DNA from 4 places in the Burkholderia torrens genome. Region 1 is predicted to be linked to each of the others. Evidence: riboswitches for the same ligand, from Rfam matches in the RefSeq annotation. Region 1 holds a riboswitch; each other region holds the start of a gene.
What was found. A riboswitch is a leader RNA that binds a small molecule or an ion and turns the genes downstream of it on or off. The one in region 1 is predicted to bind cobalamin.

Region 1 (3,430 bases):
CGGTTCCGCATGCGCGAGCGACACGCGCGTGAGCGTGCCGCCGCGCGCGTCGCGCCACGCGGCGAGCGCCAGCTCGCCCTGCAGCGTGACCGCGTTCGCGACCAGCCGGCCGCCGGGTTTCAGCGACGCCCAGCACGCGTCGAGGACGCCGGGCGCCGTTGCCCCGCCGCCGATGAAGATCGCGTCGGGCGTGGCAAGCCCGGCAAGCGCATCGGGCGCACGGCCCGCGACGAGCTGCAGGCCCGGCACGCCGAGCGCGTCGCGGTTGTGTTCGATGAAGCGCTGCCGTTCCGCATGCGCTTCGATCGCGATCGCCTGGCAGGACGGATGCGCGCGCATCCATTCGATGCCGATCGAGCCGCTGCCCGCGCCGACGTCCCACAGCAGCTCGCCGGGCGCGGGCGCGAGGCGGCCGAGCGTCATCGCGCGCAGGTCGCGCTTGGTGAGCTGGCCGTCGTGGCGATAGGCGTCGTCGGGCAGGCCGGGCGTGAGCGCGCGACGCGGCGCGTCGGGGCCGGCCTGGCAGTCGAGCGCGACGAGGTTGAGCGCGGCCGTTTCGGCGACGGTCCAGTCCTGCGCCAGGCCGTCGAGACGACGCTCGAGCGGGCCGCCCAGATGTTCGAACACGCTGAGGCGCGTCGGCCCGAAACCGCGCGCGGCGAGTTCGGCCGCGACGGCGGCGGGCGTGCGGCCGTCGGCGCTCAGCACGAACAGGCGCCGGCCCGGCAGCAGATGCCGCGCGAGCGTCGCGAGCGGACGGCCGACGAGCGAGACCGCGCCGACGTCCTGCAGTGCCCAGCCGAGGCGCGCGGCCGCGAGCGACAGCGACGACGGTGCGGGCAGCGCGCGCCATTCATCGGGGGAAAGCTGGCGTGCGAGCGTCGCGCCGACGCCGAACAGCATCGGGTCGCCGCTCGCGAGCACGCACACGGGCGACGGGCGCCGTGCGAGCACGCCCGCCAGGTCGAACGGCGACGGCCACGCTTCGCGCGCGGCCGGCAGCCGCGCGGGCAGCATGTCGAGATGCCGCTTCGCGCCGACCACGAGCGTCGCGTCGAGCAGCGCGCGGCGTGCGCTGCGGCCGAGCCCCGCGTAACCGTCGTCGCCGATGCCCACCACCGTCAACCACGTCGTCATGCACTCTTCCCCATCGTTCGATTCCATCGTGTCGCCGCCCGGCCGTGAAAGCGCCGGCGCTGCCGTCCGCATTGCAAAAAACGGCATGGTACCGTGTTCGCTCCCGCGTTTCATCTGCCGGCCCGCCGGCGCATGGCCGCTGCCCGTTTCACCCGCCGCAAACGGCCATCCGGTCGCGAATCGCGGTCGAAATCGGGTATCCTACGGCCGTTCGTTCGCCGGTGCCCTTCGGGGCCGAAGAGGGAACACAGGGCGCGCCGCGCGCCGCTGTGGCTGCCCCCGCAACTGTAGACAGCGAGCCGATCTCCCCCTCATGCCACTGGTTTCACCGGGAAGGCCGGGAGCCGGCGCCGACCTGTCAGCCAGGAGACCTGCCGGCCAGAAAGTGCGTGCGTGCCAGTCGGCGTCGGGCGGGGTGTACCGATGCGTTGGCCGCGGCGCGACACTGTCCCGGTATCCCGTTGAGTTCCGCCCCCGATTCGATTCCTGCGTCGCCCGTCGTGCGCCCGTCGGCTTGCCCGGGGCTCGTGCGCGTGGTCGCGGCCGCCGACGGCGGGCTGTGCCGGATCAAGCTGCCGGGCGGCCGGCTCGATGCGCGCCAGGCGCGCGCGATTGCCGATGCAGCACGCCAATACGGCTCCGGCGCGATCGACGCGACCAATCGCGCGAATTTCCAGTTGCGCGGCATTCGCGACGGCGCCGCCGATGCGCTGACGCGCGCCCTGCTCGACGCGGGACTCGGCCCGCGCGTCGATGCAACGGCAGACTCGAGCGCCGATACGGCCGCGCTTGCCGCGAGCGACGACGTCCGCAACATCCTGCTCAGCCCGCTCGCCGGGCACGATCCCGCCGCACTCGTCGACAGCCGCGCGCTCGCCATTCCGCTGCTCGACATGCTGGCCGGCGAGCCGCGCCGCGGCGAGCTGTCGCCGAAATTCTCGATCCTGCTCGACGGCGGCGAATCGGTCGCGGCGCTCGATCATCCGCACGATATCTGGCTCGCCGCGTGGCGGCGCGCGGACGGCGCGGTACGCATCGCGGCCGGGCTGGCCGGCTGCCCGCCTGTCGCGGAGGGCGATCGGCCCGCGTCGGTCGACGTATCGCCCGATCAGGCCGTCGCGCTGGTCCGCGCACTGCTGCTCGCGTTCCTCGATCTCGCGCCGGCCGACGTAACGCGGATGCGCGCCGTGCTCGCGACAGTCGGCGAACGTGCGTTGTTCGACCGCGCGCAGCACGACCTTCCCTTCCCGCTCACGGCCGATCCCGCGCTCGCCGGCTGGCGGCGCACGAGTGCCGACCCGAAGCTGCGTTTCGGCGTACGCCCTGCGCTTGATCCGGCCCGCTGCAACGTCGGCGCGCAATGCATACTCGGGCGGCTTGACGCGACGCAGCTGGAACAGCTTGCCGCGCTGGCCGAAGCCGAAGGCGACGGTACGCTGTCGATGACGCCGTGGCAAGGCGTGTTTCTGCACGGTGTGCCGAACGAGCGCGCGGCGGCCACGCTCGACGCGCTCGCGTCGATTGGCCTCGTGTGCCAACAGACGGACCCGCTCGCGACGCTCGTCGCCTGCACCGGTAGCGCAGGTTGCGCGAAAGCACGCGCCGACACGAAAGGCGACGCACTCGCACTCGCCGCGCGCATCGGCCAGCCGGTCGACGTGCACCTGACCGGGTGCGAACGCCACTGCGCGCTGCCGCATCCCGCGACGCATACGCTCGTCGCGGTGGCGCCCGCGCATTACGACCTTTACCGGCGCGACGCGGCCGAGGGCCTCGGCGCCCCGCTCGCGCGCCATCTGACGATTGACCAGGCCGCGGCCCGTTTGACGGGCGCGCGGCACAGCCAGGACACCACCGATGCTTGACTACATTCGCGACGGGCAGGAAATCTACCGCCAGTCGTTCGCGACGATCCGCGCCGAGGCCGACCTGTCGCAGGTTCCGCCCGACCTCGAGAAACTCGCGGTGCGCGTGATCCATGCGTGCGGGATGGTCGATGTCGTCTACGACCTGCGCTTCTCGGCCGGCGCGGGCACGGCGGGCCGTGCGGCGCTCGCGGCCGGCGCGCCGATCCTGTGCGATGCGCGGATGGTCGCCGAAGGCATCACGCGCGCACGGCTGCCTGCGGCCAACCGCGTGATCTGCACGCTCGGCGAGCCCGAGGTGCCCGATCTCGCGCGCCATCTCGGCAACACGCGCTCGGCCGCCGCACTCGAACTGTGGCGCCCGCATCTCGCGGGCAGCGTCGTCGTGATCGGCAATGCGCCGACCGCGCTGTTCCACCTGCTCGACA
Region 2 (3,430 bases), on a different replicon from region 1:
GCGCGAGCGAAATCCATGCTGGAACGATTCCATCTCGTCGTCATTCGTGAAGTCGAGCGCCAGGGCTCGCTGACCGCGGCCGCCCATGCGCTGCACCTCACGCAATCGGCGCTCAGCCATACCGTCCGGAAAATCGAGCAGCAGCTCGGCACGCCGATCTGGGACCGCGAAGGCCGCGGCCTGCGGCTCACGCAGGGCGGGCAATATCTGCTGAAGCTGGCGAACCGGCTGCTGCCGCAGTTCGAACTCGCCGAAGAGCGGATGAAGCAGTACGCGAAGGGCGAGCGCGGCACGCTGCGCATCGGGATGGAGTGCCACCCGTGCTACCAGTGGCTGCTGAAGGTCGTTTCGCCCTACCTGTCGCGCTGGCCCGACGTCGACGTGGACGTAAAGCAGCGCTTCCAGTTCGGCGGCATCGGCGCGCTGTTCGGCTATGACATCGACGTGCTCGTCACGCCCGATCCGCTGAACAAGCCGGGGCTGCGCTTCGATCCCGTGTTCGATTACGAGCAGGTGCTGGTGGTCGCCGACTCGCACCGGTTCGCGAACGCCGACTACGTGACGCCCGAGCAACTGACCGACGAGATCCTGATCACGTACCCGGTCGAGACCGACCGGCTCGACATCTACAACCAGTTCCTGACGCCGGCCGGCATCGTGCCGAGGCGGCACAAGTCGATCGAGACGACCGACATCATGTTGCAGATGGTGGCAAGCGAACGCGGCGTGGCCGCGCTGCCGAGATGGCTGGCCGACGAGTATGCAGACCGGATGGCGGTCGTGCCGGTCAAGCTCGGCAAGAAGGGGATCGCGAAGCAGATCTTCCTCGGCATCCGCGAAGCGGACGCATCGATCGACTATCTGGCCGCGTTCGTCGCGCTGGCGCGCGAATCGACGGGGAGCGCGCCGCGCATGCTGCGCTAGGCGCGCCCCGCTGCGCTGCGCGTCAGGCGGCGCGCAAGCCGATGCGCTCGCTGCGCTCGACCCAGGCGCCGAACAACAGGCCGATCGTCGTCCACATGATCACCTGCATGCCGATCGCCGCGACGCGGAACTTCCACAGCACGGCCGCCGGGAAATCGGCCGGCAACTCGCTGACAGACGGCAGCCCGACCTGCACGGCCGCGATGATCGCGACGAACACGAGCCCGGCGACGATCGACGCGTTCCACTGGCCGAGCTTCGCCAGCAAATGGCGGCGCACGCTGACCGAGAACACCATCGTCGCGACCGAGATCGCGATCATCAGGAAGAACAGGCCCGTGCGGTAGCCGATCGTGTCGGGATCGCCGACCGACGGCGGATTGGCCGGGTACTTGAGGTTCGGCACGATCACGAGCGCGATGAATGCCGCCAGCGCGAGCCACGCGGCCAGCGGCCGTGCGGGGAGGCGGCTGCCTCGCCCGTAGGCAAACGCGAAAACCAGCGAGAACAGCCCGCCGAATGCCGCGCCGTAGGTCACGACACCCGTCAGCAGCCCGAGGCCCGCCTGCGTCCGGCGGCTGACCAGCTCGGGCTCCGGTGCCTCGCCACTGGCGGCGGTGGTTTTTTCTTCGAAGGAGATTGCCTGATCGACTTGCGGTTCGCCGACGATTCTGGCGAAACCGAACGTGAGGAGGCCTGCGGCGATGCCTGCGAGCATCCCGCGCATGAGCAGCTTTCCGACCATCACGGCCTCCGCGTCAGTGGCAGGGAAAGCCGAGCAGATGGCGGCCGTCGTGGACGAACTCGTGGACGTACATGCCCGGCACGAGCGACGTCGCGCCCTGTTCCGCGCCGACGAAATAAAGCGCGAGCAACAGGATCAGGCCGACGAACACGGCCCACGGCAACAGTTCACGGACGGGGATGGGTGCCGGCACGGCCGCCGGCTTCAGCACTGCTTCGCTCATGGATGCACCTCAGGGGATTCGCGCCCCGACAAATGTTGAATGGGTACGAAGGCAGGTCTGGCTTCCGGGATCGTCGATTCCCCGGTTACAGTGGCGCGACCGCGCCGGAATTGCACCGGCTTCCGCGTTTCGTATCGGGCGAATTGTACGCGCGAACGTTCGCGTATTGAAGTGATCGCACGGTGACGATTGCGTCCCGCTCCGGATTCCCCGAAAACCGACATGACCCTGCATGCCTCGCTGCACCTGATCGCACACGCGCCGACCCGGGCGATGCGCACCGGCACGTTTCCCGACGACGATCCGCTCGATGCCCGCGGGCTCGCCGAAGCCGCTGCACTGCGCGACCGGTGGGCAGGCGTTAACGGCTCGCTCGTGCTGTGCAGCCCTGCGCGCTGTGCGCGGCAGACCGCCGACGCACTCGGGTTACATGCCGACGTTGAAGACGCACTGCGCGACATCGACTACGGCAACTGGCGCGGCAAGCGCTTGCACGACCTCGCACGCGACTTGCCGGACGAACTGGGTGCGTGGATCAGCGACCCGTCAGCGTCGCCGCACGGCGGCGAATCGTTCGACGCCACCATGCGCCGCGTCGGCACCTGGTTGGACACGCTGCAGCGCGACCGCGACATCGTTGCGGTCACGCATGCGACGATCGTTCGCGCGGCCGTCGCGCATGCGTTGCGGATGGATTCGAAGACAGCAACCCGCCTCGACATCGCGCCGCTGTCCTGCACGACGCTCGTCGCATCACCACATGGATGGACGTTGAGCACGGACGACAACGCATAGGCCCGTCTTGCGCTCACTATGTGGATGACGATGCGGGCCGGTACCTCGCGTCGCGCATGCATGCCTTCATTTTCCTTACGTGTCGACAACGCACACCGTTCGTGGTCCCGACTGTCATCAAACTGTCTGCTGGCCGCAGATAGGATCGGACGCGGTTCCCTTACGAGATGCCGTCATGAATCAACCTGCTTCGTCCGCACCGAACAATTCGGGCTCCGTCGAACGCACCAGGCAGGTCGGCTATGCCGTCTTCCTGCTGGTGCTCGCGCTCGGCGCGATCTATATCGCCACGCACCTGATCGACGATCTGTCGCCGGTCCGCGAAGGGAAGCTGTTCCCGTACCTGCTGCTCGGCGCCGCGCTGCTGATCGCGCTCGGCTTCGAATTCGTCAACGGCTTCCACGACACCGCGAACGCGGTCGCCACCGTGATCTATACGCACTCGCTGACGCCGAACGTCGCGGTGATCTGGTCCGGCATGTGGAACTTCCTCGGCGTGATGGTCTCGAGCGGCGCCGTCGCGTTCGGCATCCTGCAACTGCTGCCGGTCGAGCTGATCCTGCAGGTTGGCAGCGGCTCGGGCTTCGCGATGGTGTTCGCGCTGCTGATCGCCGCGATCGTCTGGAACCTCGCGACCTGGTATTTCGGGTTGCCGTCGTCGAGCTCGCATACGCTGATCGGGTCGATCATCGGCGTCGGGCTGATGAACCAGCTGATGCACGGGCCGTCCGGCACGAGCGGCG
Region 3 (3,430 bases), on a different replicon from region 1:
ACGACAGCGCGGCATTGCCGGTGTTCACGCTTTGCCCGGCGATGATCTCGCGACGCCCCGCGAGGAACAGCGTCACGCTGCCGAGCGTGGCCGACTGATGGAGCGAGAACGCGGAGTCGTTGCGCGTCGGAATGCCGCCGGGCGCATCGACCGGCAGGAACGCCTGTTCGCGCGTGAAGTCGTACGCGAGCTTGCTTTCGCCCGACAGCGGCAGCCCGAACAGGTGGAACCCGCGCGCCTGATGGGTCAGGGAGGTCGACGTGCTGATGCGCTGCGAATCGATCTGGCCGGTCGGGATGGCCGGATCGCTCGCGTAGAGGAACTGCCGATCATTCGCATAACCGAACGACTGGTCGAACTGCGTATCGGGCGTGATGTCGAGATGGAACGCGAGCCCCGTCGTCAGCTGGTGATCGAGCTCGCGGTTCGCATAGCCGCTGTTGTCGAACGACAGGTCGGAGCGGTGATAGAGCGCGAACGTCGAGATCGACCAGTTGTCGCGCGCGTAGCCGAGGCGCGCATCGAGATCCTGCGCGTGATACGGATTGCGGCCGTCCTCGTGATACGGCAAGACGGGCCGCGTCGAATCGATGCCGGCCGTGTTGTATGCGTGCAGGCCGAGCGAGTAGGTGAGCCCGCCGAGTGCGGCGAGCGGCCCGGTCGACGGCACCGTGCCCGACGTGCGCAGCTGCGTGTCGAACGTCTTGTTCGACCCGCCGCCGAACGATACGGTGGTCTGGTTCGGCTGGTTCGACGAGCGGCGCGTGAACAGCTGCACGACACCGCCCATCGCGTTGGCGCCGAACGACGCGGCGGCCGGCCCCGAAATCACCTCGACCCGTTCGAACGCATCCGTCGGCAGGTCGGCCCACGGCGCGATGCCGGTGGTCGGCGAGCCGATCCGGATGCCGTCGATGAACACGGCGACCTGGCTCGCGGACGAGCCCCGGATGCTGACCGATGCGGACGAGCCGGGGCCGCCGGTTTGCGACACGGTCACGCCGGGCAGCGTCGCGAGTGCCTGCGTGATGCTCGGGTCGCTCGGCGACAGCCGGTCGAGATCGGTTCGCGTGAGGACCTGGGTCGACGCATAGCGTCCGTCGAACGATTCGGGCAGGCGGCGCGTGTCGGTCACGCTGATCGTCGGCAGGTCGGCGCTTTCCGCTGGCTGGGCGGGCTGCGGTAGTGCGGTGTCGCCCGCGGCATGGGCGATCGGAGCAAGCAGCGCGGTGGCGGCGGACGTGGCGAGCAGGTAGCGAATGTTCATGAGACAGCGGGAGAAAGCGTGTTGCGCGTACGGCGATCGTGAGCGGACGGCGGGCAGGTTGCGTATGGCGACGGCGTGTCGGTGCGACGCTTCCGGCACGGAAGCGGATTCGGGAACGAAGGACATCTGACGGATCCTGAGGTCGGGTCGTCCATGCAACGGGCGACCGCCAACGGCGGCGCCTGGCGCATCGGGACACCCCGCCCGGTGCGGCTGCTGGACCTCGGGTCGATGGCAGGTCTCCTGGCTCGCGGGTCGTCATCCGTGCAGGCCTTCCCGGTTTCCCAGTGGCATGCAGAGGCACGGATTCGCCGCTCACAGTTGCGGGGGCAGCCGCAGATTCGAGGCGTTGCCCCTCCTGCGTTCCCTTTTGATCCCATCCCTGGGAACCATCAGCGCGCAAGGGTAATGGCGTGCGCTCGGGCGCGTCAATTGCCGCGCCGTGCGGGGATGCGAAAAAACGTCATTACCCGGCCATCGCTTTCCGAATCCTTTCTGTCATGCACCAGCGCTGCATTTATCGTCTGATGAATTGAGGTGATCAAGCGCGATGCGCTCGCGCCTGAACCGGCTCGGCGCGATGCCGGTCCAGCGCACGAACGCGCGCCGGAACGCCTCTTCGCCGCCGAAGCCGAGATACGCGGGCTGCACGTCGCGCTGCCCTCAGCCGGATGCCGAGCGGCGCCACGCTCGCGTCGATCGCCGAACGGCTCGGCCGGCGCGCGTTGTGCGTGCCGCGCTTCGCCAGTTTCCCGCTCGACCAGGCTGCCCGCGCACTCGATCTCGTTCAAACGGGCGAGGCGAAAACCAAGCTCGTGCTGCATGTTGCGGATATTGCGGGCTGAACGACACGCATCGAAACGACTGGAGACAGCATGACCGACACCCCATCGCCGATCCTGGCCGGCAAGTGCGCGCTCGCGCTGTCCAGCCCGCCGGCGCGCGAGCGCACGGGCCTCGACACGCACAGCCTGCATTTCCCGCTCGCGCAGCCACTCGCGGTGCGCTCGCTCGACGGCCGCACGCCGCTGCCGCCGCCGGTGATTCCCGCGTACGCGCATCCTCTCATTGACCCCTCAGGACTCTGACTGACATGACGAATTCGATTCGCTTCGACGGCGGCACCGCCGTGATCACCGGCGCGGCCAGCGGCATCGGCAGCGGGCTGGCACGCCACGCTGCCGCGCTCGGCATGCGCGTCGTGCTGGCCGATCTCGATCCGGCGAAGCTCGATGCATTCGCCGCGACGCTCGATACCGACGTGCTGTGCGTGCCGACCGACGTCAGCCAGCCGGAAGCCGTCGACGCGCTGGCCGAAGCCGCGTGGCGGCGTTTCGGCGGCGTCGACCTGCTGTTCAACAACGCAGGCGTGATGGCGACCGGCTTCAGCTGGGAAATCACGCCGGAACGCTTCGAGCGCAGCTTCGCGATCAACGTGCACGGCGTGCTGAACGGGATCCGCAGCTTCGTGCCGCGGATGCTCGAGCGCAACGTGCCCGCGCGGGTCGTGAACACCGCATCGGTCGGTGGCTTCCTGCCGAGCCCGCTGATGTCGCCGTATTCGGCGACGAAGTTCGCGGTGGTCGCGCTGACCGAGTCGCTGTATGGAGAACTGAAGATGCTCGGCGCGCCGGTCGGCGTATCGCTGCTCGCGCCGGGGCCCGTGCAGTCCGGCATCTTCAACGATCCGTTCGGCGCCGCGCACGACCGGCCCGAGGTGCGCGGTTTCGTCGACACGATGCGCGCGATGCTGAACGCACACGGGCTCACGCCCGACGCGTTTGCCGAACGGGTGTTCGACGGCATCCGCGCAGGGCGCTACTGGCTGATTCCGCAACCGGAGACGATAGACGGCGCGCTGCAGCGGCGTACCGGCGACATTCTTGCGGCACGCGATCCGTCGCTGACGTCGTTCTGAATGCCGGCGGGGCCGGGCGCGGCAGCAGCGCCCGGCGCACGCCGTTACATGTGCGTGCCGGCGTGCGTGCGGCCGCCCGGGTCGCCGCCGCGATCGGGCGGCGTATTGTTCTGATCGATCTTCGCGAGCACGAAGCCGGCGTGCGGCAGCCCGCCGGGAGAGTGGTGCATCGCCTGCGCGACGGCGTCGTGCGGCGATGCGGCGGGGAAACCGGAGGACGTCGCGCCCGGTTGAGCGAACGCCGA
Region 4 (3,430 bases), 890 kb from region 1:
GCTCGAGTGATAGAACAGCACGCCGTCGCCGATCTTCATCGTGTCGCGCATGAAATTGCGCGCCTGATAGTTGCGCACGCCGGTCCATGGCAGCGAGCGCTGCGGGGCGTTGGCGAGATCGTCGATGCTTGCTTCGTCCGGTTCGGACTTCATCAGCCAGTATTGCATGGATCGTGATCGACGCAGAAAGAGGCTGCTACAAAAGAAAACGGCACCGGGACGTGCCCGATGCCGTTGGATAGGCCCCCGCCTTGGCCGCTAGGCCGGCATCCTGAACCTGGGGTTCAGAATTGGTCGCAGTTAGCAGCACTTCGGGTACATCAGACAGAGTGACGCGCGCGCCCGTGCTACAAATTTCCGCAACCGTGCACATGGCATTGGTTCAAGGAATATATGACCTTGGCGAACCAGGCAGGGAAGCTGACTGAACTGTGATTCGATGCGCCAATTTGACCACCGTTGACCGCCGAGATCAAGGGGAATCGACACATCGTTTGAAACGTTACTGCGTCTCGTGCTGTGCGAGCACCGCGCCGAGCTGTTCGTTCATCTGGTGCATTGTACGACGGATTTCCTCCGCCGGAAATGCTTCACCGTGCCGCACACTCGTTTGCAGCCGCAGCAATTCCGATGCGAGCGACAGTGCCGCCATCACCGCAATGCGATCGGTGCCGCGTACCGAACTGTTCGAGCGGATTTTCGACATTTCTGCGTCGACGCGCGCGACTGCCTCGAGCAGCGCCGCTTCGGTCTCGGCCGAACAGGCGAGCCGATAGGGCTGGCCGAGAATCGAGACTTCGATCTGCTTGGTGCTCATGCATGTTCTCCGTGGCTGGCCGCGTCATCGCCATCCGGACGCGCCTGCGCATCCAGCAGGTCGAGCTGGTTGTCGGCTTGCTCCGCGCTTTTCGAGCGCGGCAGCTTTTCGAGAATCGCGTTCAGTTTCACCTGGGCGTCGTCGATCTTTGCCGACAGCGTGTCGCGCTCGGCCGCGAGCGCATTGCGTTCGTCACGCAGTTCCGCGAGTTCCGCGCGGACCGTGTCCGCTTCCGTGCGCAATTGCGCGACCTGCTCTTCGAGCGCGAGCCGTTCCGCGTGATAGCGCTTGTTCAGCGAAATCAGACGGCCAATATTTTGAGATAAGGTTTCGAGTTCGTTGAGCATTTGCTGCGTCCTCTAAAGACCCAGCATTTTAGCGCGGAATAACGCGCAATCCGACATCTGTAACGTTTCCAGTCGTAACACCCCTGCTTCTCGCCGTGAATCGGTGCTTCCCGCACGTGTCCGGACGCTTCCTTGACGCTCGCGCTACCCGCTCCTAAACTGGCGCCGCCTCGGTGCTCGCGCGTGGCACGCGCGGTTAAACGGGAAGCAGGGCGCGCGATCATGGAGCGCGCCAACCTGCGCTGCCCCCGCAACGGTAAGCGGCCGCGTCCCTTGACGCAGGCCGGCTCGGGCGCGTCTTGCATGCAGGTGTCGCATGCGGGCGCGGGCCACTGCGCGTGACACGCGCGGGAAGGCGAGCCGGACCGCCGCCAGCCCGGATACCGGCCGAGACGGGAAGCCCGCACGGGCTTCATGACGCGCGGCCTGCGGGGAGGCGGGCCGCGCAATGCTTCACGGAATGTTCTTCGATGCTGACCCCAATCGTCCGCACGGCGTCCCAGTCACGCCCGGCCGGCAACCTCGAGCGGATGCGCCGCGCGTCATGCGCGCGGCCGTGCACGGCATGAGCGCCGCGCGCGCTACCGCGATCTGGGCCGCGCTGGCCGCCGTGGTCGCGCTGCTGTTCGTCGCGTCGCTGTCGATCGGCAGCGTGCCGATGTCACCGTGGCAGGCGCTTGCATCGCTCGTGCCGCATGGCGGCGATGCGCTGTTCGCCGATATCGTCCGCACGCTGCGCCTGCCGCGTGCGCTGGCGGGTTTCGCGTGCGGCGCGCTGCTCGCGCTGGCCGGCGCACTGCTGCAGGTGCTGCTGCGCAATCCGCTCGCGGAACCCTACGTACTCGGCGTGTCCGGCGGCGCGGCCGGCTTCGCGCTCGTCGCGATGATCGCCGGCGGCGCGTGGTGGCTCGTCGACGTGTCGGCATTTGCCGGCGCGCTCGTCTCTGTCGCGCTCGTACTCGGCCTCGCGCGCCGCGAGCTGTGGCGCGGTGATGCGCGCGACGCGTCGCCGCGCCTGCTGCTCACGGGCGTCGTGATCGCGGCAGGGTGGGGCGCGCTCGTCACGCTGTTGCTGTCGCTCGCACCCGATGCGCGGCTGCGCGGCATCATCTTCTGGCTCACGGGCGACCTGAACGGCGTGACGGCGCCGTGGTTCGCGTGGGGTGCGCTGTTGCTGGCCGCCTGCGTCGCGCTGCCGGCTGCGCCGCAACTGAACGTGCTGCTGCGCGGCGACGCGACCGCGCAGGCGCTCGGCGTGCCCGTCGCGCGCGTGCGCGTGCGGATCTATCTCGTCGCGTCGCTGGCCGCCGCGGCCGCGGTGACGACGGCCGGCACGATCGGCTTCGTCGGCCTCGTCGTTCCGCATGCGCTGCGGCTTGCGTTCGGCAACGACCAGCGGATGCTGCTGCCGGCCGCGATGCTCGCGGGCGGCGGCGGCGTGATGGCGGCCGACCTGCTCGCGCGCACCGCGATCGCGCCCGCGCAGTTGCCGGTCGGCGTGATGACCGCGTTGATCGGCGTGCCGGTGTTCCTGTGGATGTTGTTGAGGAGGCCGATGCGATGACGGATGCTGGACTGCACGCCGTCGACCTGACGCTGAAGGCCGGCGCGCGCACGTTGCTCGCCGGGTTCACGCAAGCCTTCCGCCCCGGCGAGATCTGGTGTGTCGCGGGGCCGAACGGCGCGGGCAAGACGACGCTGCTCGCGACGCTCGCGGGGCTGCAGCCGCCGGCCGGCGGACAGGTCGAGATCGACGGCCGGCCGCTTGCCGCGTGGCGCCCCGAGCAACTCGCGCAGCGCCGCGCGCTGATGCCGCAGCAACTGCACGACGCGTTCAGCGCGACGGTGTTCGACACGGTGCTGCTCAACCGCTTTCCGTATCTAGGCGGCTGGGGCTGGGAGCGCGACGGCGATCGCGCGGCCGCGCACGATGCACTCGCGACGTTCGACCTGACTGCACTCGCGTCGCGCGACGTGCTGTCGCTGTCGGGCGGCGAGCGGCAGCGGGTCGCGCTGGCTGCGACGCTGTGCCAGGATGCGCCGCTGATGCTGCTTGACGAACCGCTCGCGCATCTCGACCTGCATCACCAGATCGACTGCCTGACCGCGCTGACTGCATGGCTCGACACGGGCCCGCGCACGGTGCTGTTCTCGTGTCACGACCTGAATCTCGCGCGTCGCTTCGCCACGCATGCGCTGCTGCTCGACGGTCGCGGCCGCGCGTGGGCCGGCGCCGTGCACGACGTGCTGACGCCCGAGCGCGCGA

Region 2: linked by a shared signal. The riboswitch ahead of AC5LXX_RS18195 (CbtB domain-containing protein) and the one ahead of cobG (precorrin-3B synthase) in region 1 are both predicted to bind cobalamin.
Region 3: linked by a shared signal. The riboswitch ahead of AC5LXX_RS22935 (TonB-dependent receptor domain-containing protein) and the one ahead of cobG (precorrin-3B synthase) in region 1 are both predicted to bind cobalamin.
Region 4: linked by a shared signal. The riboswitch ahead of AC5LXX_RS12700 (FecCD family ABC transporter permease) and the one ahead of cobG (precorrin-3B synthase) in region 1 are both predicted to bind cobalamin.

Annotation. Positions count from the first base shown of each region.
Region 1 is NZ_OZ480211.1:1,858,201-1,861,630, reverse strand. It holds gene cbiE (precorrin-6y C5,15-methyltransferase (decarboxylating) subunit CbiE) at 1-1,137, opposite strand, end outside; cobalamin riboswitch at 1,340-1,530, shown strand; gene cobG (precorrin-3B synthase) at 1,638-3,002, shown strand; gene AC5LXX_RS08480 (precorrin-8X methylmutase) at 2,995-3,430, shown strand, end outside.
Region 2 is NZ_OZ480212.1:398,308-401,737, reverse strand. It holds gene AC5LXX_RS18205 (LysR family transcriptional regulator) at 16-924, shown strand; gene AC5LXX_RS18200 (CbtA family protein) at 947-1,669, opposite strand; gene AC5LXX_RS18195 (CbtB domain-containing protein) at 1,683-1,892, opposite strand; cobalamin riboswitch at 1,926-2,064, opposite strand; gene AC5LXX_RS18190 (histidine phosphatase family protein) at 2,115-2,687, shown strand; gene AC5LXX_RS18185 (inorganic phosphate transporter) at 2,863-3,430, shown strand, end outside.
Region 3 is NZ_OZ480212.1:1,481,319-1,484,748, forward strand. It holds gene AC5LXX_RS22935 (TonB-dependent receptor domain-containing protein) at 1-1,267, opposite strand, end outside; cobalamin riboswitch at 1,484-1,676, opposite strand; partial or broken gene AC5LXX_RS22940 (AraC family transcriptional regulator) at 1,766-1,909, opposite strand; gene AC5LXX_RS22945 (hypothetical protein) at 1,939-2,112, shown strand; gene AC5LXX_RS22950 (hypothetical protein) at 2,143-2,355, shown strand; gene AC5LXX_RS22955 (SDR family NAD(P)-dependent oxidoreductase) at 2,361-3,185, shown strand; gene AC5LXX_RS22960 (hypothetical protein) at 3,230-3,430, opposite strand, start outside.
Region 4 is NZ_OZ480211.1:2,751,004-2,754,433, reverse strand. It holds gene AC5LXX_RS12720 (EVE domain-containing protein) at 1-168, opposite strand, end outside; RNA gene ssrS (6S RNA) at 240-421, opposite strand; gene AC5LXX_RS12710 (cell division protein ZapA) at 503-817, opposite strand; gene AC5LXX_RS12705 (ATPase) at 814-1,164, opposite strand; cobalamin riboswitch at 1,319-1,570, shown strand; gene AC5LXX_RS12700 (FecCD family ABC transporter permease) at 1,730-2,728, shown strand; gene AC5LXX_RS12695 (ABC transporter ATP-binding protein) at 2,725-3,430, shown strand, end outside.